Regions from separate parts of the Streptomyces sp. NPDC001231 genome, predicted to be linked through region 2. Evidence: riboswitches for the same ligand, from Rfam matches in the RefSeq annotation. Region 2 holds a riboswitch; each other region holds the start of a gene.
What was found. A riboswitch is a leader RNA that binds a small molecule or an ion and turns the genes downstream of it on or off. The one in region 2 is predicted to bind cyclic di-AMP.
Positions count from the first base shown of each region.

Region 1 (3,396 bases), on a different contig from region 2:
GTCAGTGACACGTTCACCCGAGAGATCTCTGGCACCGGCCGGGCACTCGGCCTGCGATTCCGACCTGGCGGCTTCCGCCCCTTCCTCACTGCCCCGGTGTCCACCCTCACCGACCGAGTCCTGGACATCGAAGAGATCTTCGGCCCGGCAGCGCGGGCAGCGGCAGACGCCATCATCACCGAACGCTGCGTGCCCACCGCGCTCCACCTCGCAGCCACGCTCCTGCGCGACTTCCGGCCCACGCCCGACCCTGCCATCGACAATGCGGCGAGGCTGGTCGAAACGATCAGCACCGACCCTGCTGTTCTACGGGTGTCCCAGCTGGCCGCGATCGCCGACATGAGCGTGCGCCGGCTGCAGAGGTTGTTCGCCGAATACGTCGGCATCGGACCCAAGTGGGTGATCCGGCGAGCTCGCATGCAGGAAGCCGCCGCACGTGCGGCCACCGCCCCGCAGGACTGGTCCGCTCTCGCCGCCGAACTGGGCTACGCCGATCAAGCACACTTCACCCGCGACTTCACCGCATCCATAGGGGCCTCCCCGGCGAGGTACGCGTCTTCGGCGGGACGCCGGAACGACTCCTGAGGTACCCGACCGCCCCGTTCACATAGAGTTACGGACTGGAAGTTGCCCGTGCCCCAGCCGTGCCCGATCGAGCGGGGAATCGGGCACCTGCCTGAGCTACTCGGGGCGGCTGCTCAGTCAATCGAGCGGGTTGGGTTATGCAGCTGGTGGACAGCGCCGACAGCGCCCGCTGACTCAATGAAGGTCATGGACTCCGCCGACCTCGGTTACTGTCTGGGGACCCGAGAGGCGGGCGCAGTGACGGGGGGCCGCCGCCGTGTCGATACGTGAGAACTTCGCCAAGCTCTTCAAGACCACGACCAGGACTCCTGACGGCGACCCGTTCGTGGTGGAGCACCCGTGTCAATGCTCGCCGGAGTGGCCCGGCTTGGAGACGACGGCGAACGGGCACATGCTTCCGGCCCAGCCCTCCAGCCACTACAGCGTTCTCACCAACCCCGAGGTCGGTCCGTTCGTCGCACGCTGCACCGGTTGTCACGCTCGGTATCCCAACCCTTGGGTGATCCCGCAGGGCGCGCCGATGCCTTTCGACTGGGCCCGTGAGGCTCCGCCGACCGCGTAAGCGCCGAGCAGGCGCAGTATGGGGAGAGAGTCGCACTCGCAGCCGGGGAGGCTGGGCTTTTGGGGCTGTGCGGGCGCGGCGTTCGCCGTCTGGGACAGCAGCGCCACGGAGGTGGGGGCCGCGGTCGTCAGACCGAGGGCCGGGGACGTGCGCAGTCCGGCGATCCGGGGGGCCGTGGTCCGGGCTTTGCGGTGCGACGCCAAGGGTGGCGCCTCCTTCCGTAGACCGCCTACCGGGTCAGCTGTCGGGTTCGGGCGGGTGGTCGGAAGGGTTGCCCTACCATCCCGTGCGCGCCGTGGGGGACGCGTGAACGGGACCGATTCACCCCAGGGATGAGTGGGTCCCCGGCTCCGGCTGCCGTGAGGCGCACCGGACTCGGCGCAGGCCACCCGTTCCGGCGTCGCTCGCCGGTGGGGTACGGGGTGCCCGCCGGGCACGCTGGCCAACGCTTGTGACTGCTGTGAAGGTTGGTGCGTGATATGTCCGCTACGTTTTCGTGACTTTCACGGTGCGCATACGGATGGCTGCACTCCGATGGTTTTCGGATCTCTGGCCGAAGAAGCACCTGTCGGTGCTGTAGGGCCCCCAGTGCGCAAGGGGTGACAGGGGGGTGCGTCCGATCTCCGACCGCGCGGAAAGCGGGTCCGACGTCAGGGCTCCGGCCCGGGAGTCCGGATAGGCTCTGGCCAGGACGGGCTTGATCCGACGGGAGGCCGGGATGACGGCGCCGGGGCGCAGGAGCAGTACCTTCACGCGGCTGCTGCGGCACGGCTTCATCCATGCCTCGGACGCCGAGCGGCTGCTGGACGGGCCGGACCTCGCGCCGCTCCGGGACGATCCGGTGCTGCTGGAGGCGCTGGGCGCCACCGCCGACCCGGATCTCGCGCTGGGCGGGCTGGTCCGGCTGCTGGAGGCGCAGCCGGAGTCCAAGGCCCGCCGCGAGCTGCTCGACACGCTGATAGCGGCCAAACCGCTGCGCGACCGGCTGCTCGGCGTGCTCGGCGCCTCCACCGCGCTCGGCGACCACCTCGCCCGGCACGCAGGCGACTGGCGGGCGCTGGTCACCTACGAGCCGCGCGACCTGCACCCGGGGGTCGAGGAGTTCGAGCACGGGCTCGCCGAGGCCGGCGACCCGGTCGGGCTACGCGTCGCCTACCGGCGCTGCCTGCTGTCCATCGCCGCCCGCGACGTGTGCGGCACCACGGATGTCGCCGAGACCGCCGCCGAGCTCGCCGACCTCGCCACCGCCACCCTGCGCGCCGCGCTCCGGCTCGCGCGGACCGCCGCGCCCGAGGACGACGCGCTGTGCCGGCTCGCGGTGATCGCGATGGGCAAGTGCGGCGGCCACGAACTCAACTACGTCTCCGACGTCGACGTGATCTTCGTCGGTGAGGCCGCGGACGGCGCCGACGAGGTCAAGGCCCTGCGCGCCGCGACCCGGCTCGCCTCGCACATGATGCGGATCTGCTCCGAGACGACCGTGGAGGGCTCGATCTGGCCGGTCGACGCCAACCTGCGGCCCGAGGGCCGCAACGGGCCGCTGGTGCGCACCCTCAGCAGCCATGTCGCCTACTACCAGCGGTGGGCCAAGACCTGGGAGTTCCAGGCGCTGCTCAAGGCCCGCCCGGTGGCCGGCGACCTGGAACTGGGCGGGCAGTACATCGCCGCGCTCGGCCCGCTGGTCTGGCAGGCCGCCGAGCGCGAGAACTTCGTCGCCGACGTGCAGAAGATGCGCCGCCGCGTGGTCGAGACCATCCCCATGGCCGAGGTCGAGCGCGAGCTGAAGCTCGGACCGGGCGGCCTGCGCGACGTCGAATTCGCCGTGCAGCTGCTTCAATTGGTGCACGGGCGGACCGACCCGTCGCTGCGCAGCGGCTCCACCCTGGACGCGTTGCAGGCGCTGGCCGCCGGAGGGTACGTCGGGCGTGTGGACGCCGTGCAACTCGACGACGCCTACCGGTTCCTGCGCTCCCTGGAGCACCGCATCCAGCTGTTCCGGCTGCGGCGCACCCACCTCGTCCCCGAGGACGAGGCCGATCTGCGCCGGCTCGGACGGTCGCTCGGCCTGCGCAGCGACCCGATCACCGAGCTGACCCGCGAGTGGAAACGGCACACCAGCGTCGTACGCCGGCTGCACGAGAAGCTGTTCTACCGGCCGCTGCTCGACGCGGTCGCCCAACTCGCTCCCGGCGAGGCCCGGTTGAGGCCGGAGGCCGCGCGGGAGCGGCTCGTCGCCCTCGGGTACGCCG
Region 1 covers NZ_JBIAXS010000021.1:125,970-129,365, reverse strand. Annotated here, with positions in the region: gene ACFY3J_RS25000 (DUF6597 domain-containing transcriptional factor) at 1-585, shown strand, start outside; gene ACFY3J_RS24995 (hypothetical protein) at 842-1,147, shown strand; partial or broken gene ACFY3J_RS24990 (glycoside hydrolase) at 1,183-1,350, opposite strand; cyclic di-AMP (ydaO/yuaA leader) riboswitch at 1,358-1,538, opposite strand; gene ACFY3J_RS24985 (bifunctional [glutamine synthetase] adenylyltransferase/[glutamine synthetase]-adenylyl-L-tyrosine phosphorylase) at 1,866-3,396, shown strand, end outside.
Region 1: another riboswitch for cyclic di-AMP. It lies ahead of ACFY3J_RS24990 (glycoside hydrolase); the one in region 2 lies ahead of ACFY3J_RS14690 (C40 family peptidase).

Region 2 (3,396 bases):
TGCGGAGTACCGCCCCAGCGCCCGCCTCAGCTGCTCCAGCTCGATGTCGGGCAGAGCACCGCCCTGCGCGAACTTCAGCACGTGCTCGGCCACCGTGCGCAGCTTGGTGTTCGACCGCTGGGAGACCTCCCGCAGGACCTGCCAGGCGTCCTCGGGCGGGATCCGCCCGAAGGTCACCACGGCGCCGATCGCCTGATCGATGACGGCATGCGAGGTCAGGGCCCGCTGGAGCTGATCGATCTCCTGGTGGAGCCGCTCGTGCTCCAGCACCAGATCTGCGGCGGAGAGCGGCGGGAGAGGGCGCCGCTCGGACATCGCGAAGAACACCATGGCCAGTCCCCTGGGTCGTCGAGCGCCCGTGCTTCCAGCTTCACCCCGCAGGACGCCGTGCACGACCCGGGACCGTTTCCGCGCCCGGCACGGGAGAGCCCTCCGCGACTTACGTACGTCCTGTACATTTTTCACAGAGACCGCTCCGACCGGAGCCGGCGCCGCCGCATCGAGGGGTGTGCCATGACGCGACCGTCCGCCCGCTGCGTCCTGCCCGAGTTCACCGAGATCACCAGCGCCGGCCGGCGATCCCTGGATCCGTACGCGAAACTGCTCGAGGAGCGGATCGTCCTCCTCGGCACACCGATCGACGACACCGCGGCGAACGACGTGATCGCACAGTTCCTCCACCTGGAGCACTGGACGCCCGACCGGGACATCTCGCTCTGCATCAACTCCCCCGGCGGCTCGTTCGGCGCGACGACGGCCGTCCACGACACGATGCGGTACGTGTGCTGCGACGTGGAGACGATCCGCCTGGGCCAGGCCGTCGCGTCCGCGGCGGTGCTGCCGGCCGCGGGCACCCCGGGCAAGCGGTACGCGCTGCCCGGCGCCCGCGTGGTCCTGCGGCAGCCGTCGCTGCCCGAGCCGGTCGAGGGCAAGGCGTCCGACCTGGCGATCCAGGCGGACGAGCTGACGCGGGTGCGCGCCCGCCTGGAGGAGCTGCCCGCGCGGAGCACCGGGCGGTCCGCGCGGCAGGTGCGGACCGACCTGGAGCGGGAGCAGGTGCTGGACGCACAAGAAGCCCTGAACTATGGACTGATTGACCGAATCGTCCCGAACCGCGGGGCCACGCGCACCGCGCCGGACGCGGGGTGAGCCGCCGATGCCACCACCCGAGCTGCCGCCCTTGCCGGCGCCGACCCGCGCCGAGGCGGAGCCGATCAACCGTTACCTGGAGGCGGCCGCCTGCTGGGCCGCGTCAACCCGGGACGACCCGGAGACACCTACCGGGCCCTGAGGGCCGCCCGGGCGCTCGTCGGCAGGGCGGCGGAGTTGCGCGACACCCTGGCGCTGACGCACCGGCGGGGCGAGACCGAGCTGCACGCGGACACTCCGGTCCGGGCCCTGCGGGTGCTGGACGGCGAGCGGCGCACGGCCCGCGTCACCCTGCCCCCCGACTGCGGAAGTTGACGTCATCCCCAGCCGCGGTCTCGGCGGGCAATGTGGCCCATCTGTCTGGACACGGGGTGAAATCGCCCCTAATGACCGACCGCCTTTCGGTGTAGGTTCAGCTCCCTTTTCGGGACCGCCGCAGTTGCGCAACGCGCCTCCCCGGATGGCGGAATGAGGTGTTCCGCTGCTGGTCCGGGGGTCGTCGCGGGAGGGGGAAGACGTTCGATCGCGAGGGTGTCCACCCGAACGGGCGCGTGGTGAGTAACAACACAAACACGCGGTTGCGTTGGGATTTTCGGACATCCGTAGGTGAAGATCCCTGTCTGACGACAAGCCCCCGCCACAACGGCGGGGCGGTCCGGGCGGACGCCGAGTCCTGCCGCCGCCCGGATGACCGGTCGACAGGAGTGGATCGGCAGGAGTGGAGGACCCAAGCACGACGGGTCGCCGGAACGGTCACGCCATGGCCGGTCCGAGCAGCCCTTGGGGTGAAGCCGCGGCAACGCGGCCGGGCAACTTCGCCAGCCCGAATCCGACAGGTCATCCTTCACAGGCGGCTGACGAAGGGTTGCGCATGACTGCGCTCAATCGTGTCCCGTCGCTGATGGCCCGGGCCGGCACGGCCTCGGCCCTGACCCTGGCCGCCGTGGGCGGCTCGATCGTGGTCCCGGGTGTGGCCTCCGAGGCCTCGGCCGTGACGACCGCGAACACGGCGCTGCGGATCGCAGCGTCCAAGCAGGGGTCGCCCTACCAGTGGGGCGCCACGGGGCCGCGGAGGTTCGACTGCTCCGGGCTCACGCTGTACTCGTTCAAGAGGGCGGGCAAGAAGCTGCCCCGCACGGCCGCACAGCAGTACAACAAGAGTCGGCACATCTCCGCGGGCAGTCGCCGAGCCGGGGACCTGGTGTTCTTCCACTCGGGCTCGAACGTCTACCACGTGGGCATCTACGCCGGCAAGGGCAAGATCTGGCACGCCCCGAAGACCGGGGACGTGGTGAAGCTCCAGAAGATCTGGACGAAGAGCGTCTGGTACGGCCGGGTGAGCTGACCCGGCCGCAGTGCGGTGCCGTGCGGTGACGGAGCTTCGACGTCGTCACCGCACGTTCCTACGGTTCCTGACCCGCGGCCGTCACCGGTCGGGCGGGAACCGTCCACGGCAGTTCGATGCAGACCGTCTTGCCGCCCTCCCGGGTCGGCCTCACGGTCAGTCTGCCACCGCACTCGGCGGTGAGCCACCGGATGATCACCATGCCCCGGCCGTTGTCCTGCTGGACGGCGGCCGGCAGGCGTTTCGGGAACCGGGGGTGGCTGTCGGTGACCCCGATACGCAGTCGTTCGTCACGCACGAGGACGAGGTCCACCGTGAAGGTGGGTGACTGCCCCAAAGTGTGCTGTACGGCGTTGGTGGCGAGTTCGGACACGATGAGCCGGACCGTCTCGGCGGTGTCCGTGGTCGGCGGCAGGCCCCACTCCGCGAGCGTGCCGGCCACATAGGCACGGGCCGCGCAGACCGAGGCGGGATCGCTCGGCAGAGTGACGGATGCTTCCAGATGGTCTGCCATGGCGACGTCGTCCCTTTCCCACGGGGCCGGAGTCCGACACTTGGCGGATGATTCGAGTACGGTCCCGCACTGGTGCTTCGCCGTCAGACTGCCATCACCTCTCCGGTCTCGGTGGCGATCCACCGAGATATGCATATATCTGTCGCTCGATGCGGTGAACTCTGCGACGACAGACCGTATCCGCAGCGGGTCGCATGGAGCGTTCAGAGGGAGCGAGGGAGTAGCCCATGCAGCACGGTCCCGAGGTGCGCCGCCGGAAGCTGGGCGCCGAACTGCGCGCGTTGCGCACCGGCGCGGGTCTCACCAGCGGTGAGGCGGCCCGCCTGGTCGGCTGGCACCAGTCGAAGGTCAGCCGGATCGAGACCGGCACCAGCGGGGTGAAACCGGC
Region 2 covers NZ_JBIAXS010000010.1:123,675-127,070, forward strand. Annotated here, with positions in the region: gene ACFY3J_RS14675 (ANTAR domain-containing protein) at 1-330, opposite strand, end outside; gene ACFY3J_RS14680 (ATP-dependent Clp protease proteolytic subunit) at 514-1,149, shown strand; partial or broken gene ACFY3J_RS14685 (hypothetical protein) at 1,157-1,464, shown strand; cyclic di-AMP (ydaO/yuaA leader) riboswitch at 1,804-2,017, shown strand; gene ACFY3J_RS14690 (C40 family peptidase) at 2,021-2,494, shown strand; gene ACFY3J_RS14695 (ATP-binding protein) at 2,553-3,008, opposite strand; gene ACFY3J_RS14700 (helix-turn-helix domain-containing protein) at 3,236-3,396, shown strand, end outside.

Region 3 (3,396 bases), on a different contig from region 2:
GGCCCACGTGGCTGACCTCGCCGTAGAAGAAGATCAGGTCCCCCGGCTCCAGTTCGGCGAGCTGGATCGCCGCGCCGGAGCCGACTTGTTCGTGGGTGGTACGGGGCAGCGCCACCCCGGCGGCCCGCCAGGCGGCCTGGGTGAGACTCGAGCAGTCGTAGGAGCCCGGGCCGGTGGCCCCCCACACGCACGGCTTGCCGATCTGGGCGCGGGCGAAGGCCAGCGCCTTGGCGGCCTTCCGCTCGTAGGCCGAGAACGGGCTGTCGCCGACGCCGACGCCGACGCCTGGGCCGGTGGCGGGGTCGGGGCCGGTGGCGGCCCCCGGCTCGCCCGCCGCTCCCGGGCCGCCGGCCTGGCTGGCGTCGAAGAGCGAGTTGCCGTCCAGCGGCGGGGTCGTGTCGAACAGTCCGGTGGCGTGCTGCTGCCACTGCGCCGCCTCCGGCTGAGGCGCGGGCCGGGGCTCCTCGGCCGGGCGCGCCCCGACGGCGGCGGGCGGCGGCGCGCTCTGCTGCGCGGCGTGCCTGGACAGCATTTCGCCGGCCAGGGCGAGCTTGTTCCGCATCCGCTCCTTGGCGGGCCGCCGCACCGCGCCCTGCCGGTGGCGCGCGACCGAGACACCCGCCCCGCCGACCACCTCACGACCCGCCTCGGCCACGCCCGCAAACCCCGCGACGGGGCCCGCGGGCGGGGTCGCGGTGCCCGGACTTCCGGTGCTGAGCACCTCCATGGCCCCGGTGGCCGACGCCTCAAGGGTCCCGGCGGAGAGCGCCTCCATGGTGCCGGTGGGCGGCGGCTGCATGGTGCCGGTGGGTGGCGGTTGCATGATGCCGACGGGGAGTACTCCCATGGTGCCGGTGGGCGGCGGCTGCATGATGTCGGCGGGGAGGGTCCCCATGGTCCCCGTGGGCGGCGGCTGCATGGTGCTGTTGGGGAGGGCTTCCATGGTGCCGGTGGTCGGCGCCTGCATGTTGCCGGGGGGTGGCGGTTGCATGATGCCGGCGGGGAGTACTCCCATGGTGCCGGTGGTCGGCGCTTCCATGGTTCCCGTCGGGAGTATCCCTGTGGTCCCGTTCGGCAGCGAGTCGATTGCGCCGGTGGGTGGCGGTTGCATGATGCCGACGGGGAGTACTCCCATGGTGCCGGTGGGCGGCGGCTGCATGGTCCTGTTGGGGAGTACTTCCATGGTGCCTGTGGGCACCGGTCCCGCCGTTCCGGTGGCAGGCGGCACCATGGAGCGGGCGGTCAGTTCCGCCACGGGGGAGGCGGCCACGGTGGCGGTGGGTGCGGCGGGCAATTCCGGTGGGGGAGTGGTGTCCCGTACCGCCGCCGGCAGTTCGGGCACCGGGCCCGCCGGGCCCGCGGTCAGCTCCGGCCGAGGCGCCCTGCCCGCCTCGAGGCCCAGTCCCTCGCGGACCTCCGCCGGACGCCTACTCGGCGCGACGGAAGGGGAGTTGGCCGAGTTGGGCATACGGTCCGGCGGCAGGACCGCGGGCATGGTCGGACCCAACTGGGCACGCCCCACGTCGAACCACTTCCTGGCCACCCGATCGATCGCCGGATCGGATCCCCCGGAACCGCCCAAGGCAGCCGAACCGCGCCGCGTACGTGCGCTCTTGCTCATCGCGCGCGTGGCGTTGAAATTCCCCGTGGCGTTCTCCGCCTGGTCGTAGAGGCTGCTGATCCGCTGCTGGACCTCGGCGCGGCTGGGCCTGTCGTCGCTCGGTCGTTCCCGCGTCAAGGAAGACGCACTCCTCCCATGGGCCGCCTACCGGTTCTGCTCTCGGCATCGGGCGGACGTTCTGTGGAAGGCGTGCCCTACGGCCCTTGTCCGGAGGGACAGTTGAGCCGCTTCACCCCGAGGTTGGTCGGTTCCCCGGCTCCGGCTGCTGTGGGGGCGTACCGGACTCGGCGGAGGTCGCACGATCCGACGCGACTCGCCGGAGGCAATCGTGCGGCCTGGTCGTCAACTTAGCGAACATGTGTGCCTGGTGTGAAGAATGAAGCGTGGAATGTCCGATACGTATTCGTGACCTTCCCGTGAGGTGCCTCACGCTCGTCCGGCCCGGCTTCCTTACGGAATGCGGACGTCCGAGGGCGGGGAGCGCTCGGGGGCGGCGTGAGCGTGGGGGTGGTGCCACGCTGGAGGCATGCAGGAGTCTTACGAGTCCACGGGTGCCGGGTCCGGCGAGCGGCGGCCGACCGGGGCGGCGCGGGTACTGGTCGTCGAGGACGATGCCACGGTCGCCGAGATCGTCTCCGGCTACCTGGACCGCGCGGGCCATGTCGTCGACCGTGCCGCGGACGGGCCGACCGCGCTCGCCCGGGCCGCCGCGCACTGGCCGGACCTGGTCGTGCTCGACCTGATGCTGCCGGGCATGGACGGACTGGAGGTGTGCCGCCGGATGCGCGGGCGCGGCCCGGTGCCGGTCATCATGCTCACCGCCCGCGGCGACGAGGACGACCGCATCCTGGGTCTGGAGGTCGGCGCCGACGACTACGTCACCAAGCCGTTCAGCCCCCGCGAGCTCGTCCTGCGGGTGGAGTCGGTGCTGCGCCGCACCCGGCCCGCCACCGCGCCGCGGCCGCTCGCCGCGGCCGGACTCGCCGTGGACCCGGCCGGCCGCCGCGCCACCAGGGACGGCGCCGAACTCGCGCTCACCCTCCGCGAGTTCGACCTGCTCTCCTTCTTCCTGCGCCACCCCGGCCGGGTGTTCAGCCGCGAGGACCTGATGCGCGAGGTGTGGGGATGGGACTTCGGTGACCTCTCCACGGTCACCGTCCACGTCCGGCGGCTGCGCGGCAAGGTCGAGGCCGACCCGGCCCGTCCCCGCCTCATCCAGACCGTGTGGGGCGTGGGCTACCGGTTCGACCCCACCGGGCACGACGGGAGTTGACAGTGCGGGACAACCTGTTCATCGCCTTCTACGCCTTCCTCGGCGCCGCAGTGGCGGGTCTGGTCGGCGCGGGTGCGCTGCGGCTGATCCGGCGGCGTTCGCTGACGGCCTCGCTCGCCGTGGTCGCCGCCGTGGCGGTGGGCGCGATGCTGACGGGCACCCTGGCCGTGGCCCAGGCGATGTTCCTGTCCGCACACGACCTGTCCGTCGTCACCACCGTCGTGGCGATGGCGGCGGTGGTGTCCCTGGCCACCGCGCTGCTCCTGGGCCGCTGGGTCGTGGCCCGCAGCCGCGAGCTCGCCCGCGCGGCCCGCTCGCTCGGCGACCACGGCGACTTCGCCGCGCCCCACCGTCCGGCGACCGCCGAACTTGAGTCGCTGAGCCGCGAGTTGGCGGCCACCAGTGCCCGGCTCGCCGAGGCCCGGGAGCGTGAGCGTGCCCTGGAGTCCTCCCGCCGGGAGCTCGTCGCCTGGATCTCCCACGACCTGCGCACCCCACTCGC
Region 3 covers NZ_JBIAXS010000017.1:60,752-64,147, forward strand. Annotated here, with positions in the region: gene ACFY3J_RS21470 (NlpC/P60 family protein) at 1-1,738, opposite strand, end outside; cyclic di-AMP (ydaO/yuaA leader) riboswitch at 1,747-1,921, opposite strand; gene ACFY3J_RS21475 (response regulator transcription factor) at 2,148-2,894, shown strand; gene ACFY3J_RS21480 (sensor histidine kinase) at 2,897-3,396, shown strand, end outside.
Region 3: another riboswitch for cyclic di-AMP. It lies ahead of ACFY3J_RS21470 (NlpC/P60 family protein); the one in region 2 lies ahead of ACFY3J_RS14690 (C40 family peptidase).

Region 4 (3,396 bases), on a different contig from region 2:
GCACCACGTAGCGGGCCAGACCCTCGCGGTCGGAGAAGTCCAGGGACTCCTGGAGGCGCTCGGCGGAGATGTTGGAGGCGGCGATGTGCCGCACCTTGCCCGCCCTGACCAGCTCGTCGAGCGCGCCGATGATCTCCTCGACGGGGACTTCCGGCTGGTCGAAGTGCGTGTAGTACAGGTCGATGTGGTCCGTGCCCAGGCGCCTGAGGGAGGCGTCGGCCGCGGCCTTGATGTTCGCGGCGCTCAGACCCTGGTAGTCGGGGTGCTGGCTGACCTTGGTGGCGATGACGACGTCGGAGCGGTTGCCGCGCTCCTTGATCCACTTGCCGATGATCGTCTCGGACTCGCCGCCCTGGTTGCCCTCCACCCACGCGGAGTAGGAGTCGGCGGTGTCGACGAAGTTGCCTCCGGCGGCCGTGTAGGCGTCGAGGACGGCGAAGGACTGCTCCTGGTCGGCGGTCCAGCCGAAGACGTTGCCGCCGAGGGCGAGCGGGAAGACCTCGAGATCGGACGAACCCAGTTTGCGTAGAGAAGTCATGCCCAACATCAACAACCGCGCCGGAGCGACCCATTCCGGGCCGGGCCGCATCCGGCCGCAAAGGTTGCGCAAACCGCTCTCACAGGCTCGTCAGGGGTGAGACCGGTCCATGTCCGTCAGGGGGTGATGCCCTTGCCGCGCAGCCACGCCAGCGGGTCGATTCCGGTGGACTGGCCGCCCGGGTGGACCTCCAGGTGGAGGTGGGGCCCCGTGACGTTGCCCGTGGCGCCCACGCGGCCGATCACGTCGCCCGTGCTGACCTTCTGGCCGACGCTGACGCTGATCGACGACTGGTGGCAGTACCACAGCTCGGTGCCGTCCTCGAGGGTGAGGATCGTGCGGTAGCCGTAGGAGCCGGCCCAGCCGGCCTCGGTGATGGTGCCGGTGTGGATCGCCTTGAGCAGGGTGCCCGTGGGCGCGGCGAAGTCGAGGCCGGTGTGGTAGCCGGAGGACCACATGGAACCGGCCTGGCCGAAGGTGGAGGTGAGCGTGTACGAGGAGGTGGGCAGCGCGTACTGCCTGGCCAGCTCGGCCAGCCGGGCCTCCTCGGCCTTCCTCGCGGCCTCCTCGGCCTTCCGCTTGGCCTCCTCCTCCGCCTTCTTCTTCTCGGCGGCGGCCTTGGCCTCGGCCGTCTCCCGCGCCTTCGCCGCCTCCTCGGCGGCCTTCTTGGCGACGGCGGCCTCGGCATCAGCCTGGGCCTTGGCCTCGATCTGGACCTGCTGCTGCTCGGCCTGCGCCATGATCCGGTTGCGCAGCACCTCGCCGGCGTCCGAGGTGCCGTCCTCGGCCTCGGCGGTGGTCAGGCCGACGCCACTGAGCGCGGTCGACGAGCCCGCGGGGGCGGCGTCGGAGTCCTCGAACAGGGAGCCCACGGAGGGCAGGTCGGGCAGCGAGATGGACACCGGCGGCTTGCCGCTGTTGGCGCTCGCCATGCCGCCCGCGCCGACCGCGGCGATGACGCCGACACCGAGAACGGTGGAACTGCGGGCGAGTCCGCCGCCGCGCTGCTTGGCGACGCGGTGCCGACCGCGCACGGGACGGATGGACTCCGCGGTGGGGTTCCACTCCTCCCAGGGGCCCTCGTCGGCGCGGCGGCTGTCGTAGCCGAAGGTCTCTCCGTGCTGCCGGCTCGGCGCGAACGGGGCTTCCGGGACAGGCGGGTTGGACGCCACGAAGGCGCACTCCTTTCCTTCCGTCTCGCCTACCGGGTTAGCTGACGGGTTCGGAGCGGGAAGGTCTCCTACGCGCGTAAACAAGCCGTGAGTACACGGCGGTTACGCTCGATTCACCCCAAGTTGGTGGTTCCCCGGTTCCCTTGCGGGATTCGGCGTGCGTGCACGGAGCCGCCTCTTGTGACGGCTGGGACGACCGTGCTGCGTTATCGAACGTTAATAGACTCGGGGCTCGGATTCCAAGCCGTTCGGCTTGATCACTAAACCTTCCGGCGCGACCTTACGGTCCATGACCACCGAAAACCGGGCGAGTTGACTGCGCCTCAAGGAGAGACGCGTGCCCGTGAAACACTCAGGGCCGGAATCCATTGATCGGATTCCGGCCCTGAGCCTTCAGTAGCGGGGACAGGATTTGAACCTGCGACCTCTGGGTTATGAGCCCAGCGAGCTACCGAGCTGCTCCACCCCGCGTCGTTGTGACACCAGTATATGCCATCCGGAAGGCTGCTCGCACCCACCTCACCTTCCACCATTCGTCACACGGTTCCCGGCCGTGCGACGGGGCCCCGTTCAGCCGAGCAGATGGCGGTTCGGTTCCATGGCCCGCTCCTCGAACTCCGGCACCACGACGACGTCCGCGCCACCGGCCGCCAGCACCCCGGTCCCGTCGGCGCCCTCGACGAACGTGTCCGGCTCCCGCCACGCCGTCACCACCCGTCGCACCCCGGCGTCCAGAATCAGCCGGGCGCACGGACGCGGCCGGGAGGCGCGGCGGGCGCACGGCTCCAGGCTGCTGTACACCGTGGCGTCCGGCAGCCGCGGATCCGCCGGGTCGACCTTGGCCAGCGCCGCCTCCTCCGCGTGCACGACCGGGTCGCCGCCCTCCCGCGAGTACCCGCGGGCGAGTTCGGTCCCGTCGGCGGCGACCACCACGGCGCCCACGCTGAACGCGGTCCGGGACGGCGGGCACTGGGCCGCCAGTTCGCAGGCGAGCCGGAGCCAGTGCCGGTCCGCGGGCACGGCGCGGCCGGCGGTGCCGGGGGCGGTGGGCTCGTAGCGCACGAGGACGACGTCCTCGATGGTCCGCGTCTCCACCAGCCGCAGCCGCCCGCCCTGGTAGGTCCCGGGCCCGAACAGCCGGGGCGCGTCCGCGTCCCCCACGAACAGAGGGGCGAGCACGAGCTGCACCTCGTCCGCGAGCTGCTGCTGGAGCAGTTGTGTGTGGACGGTCCCGCCGCCCTCGACCATGAGCCGGCGCACCCCGCGTACGTCGTGCAGGTGCTCGAGCAGCCGGGGCCAGCCGAGTTCGGCGCCCAGCGGCACGACATCGGCGGCCAGGCCCGTACGCCGCAGCCGCAGCGCGCCCTCGTCGGTCGTGTAGAGGACCTTCTCGCCGCCGGTGTGCCAGAAGGGCGCCCCGGGGTCCAGCTCGCCGGAGGCGCTGACCGCGACCTTCAGCGGGTACTCCGGCTTCCCGGCGGCGCGGCGGGCGGCCCGCCGCGCCGGAGAGTTCACCAGCAGCCGCGGGTTGTCGGCCCGCAGGGTGCCGGCCCCGATCAAGATCGCGTCGGCCGACGCCCGCACCTCGTCGACCCGGTCGAAGTCGGCGGGGCTGGAGAGCAGCAGGCGCTCGGGACCGGTGTCGTCCAGGTAGCCGTCGAGCGAGACGGCGGCGGACAGCAGGAC
Region 4 covers NZ_JBIAXS010000050.1:17,294-20,689, forward strand. Annotated here, with positions in the region: gene ACFY3J_RS36990 (aldo/keto reductase) at 1-538, opposite strand, end outside; gene ACFY3J_RS36995 (M23 family metallopeptidase) at 655-1,710, opposite strand; cyclic di-AMP (ydaO/yuaA leader) riboswitch at 1,722-1,878, opposite strand; tRNA gene ACFY3J_RS37000 (tRNA-Met) at 2,108-2,181, opposite strand; gene ACFY3J_RS37005 (dihydrofolate reductase family protein) at 2,281-3,396, opposite strand, start outside.
Region 4: another riboswitch for cyclic di-AMP. It lies ahead of ACFY3J_RS36995 (M23 family metallopeptidase); the one in region 2 lies ahead of ACFY3J_RS14690 (C40 family peptidase).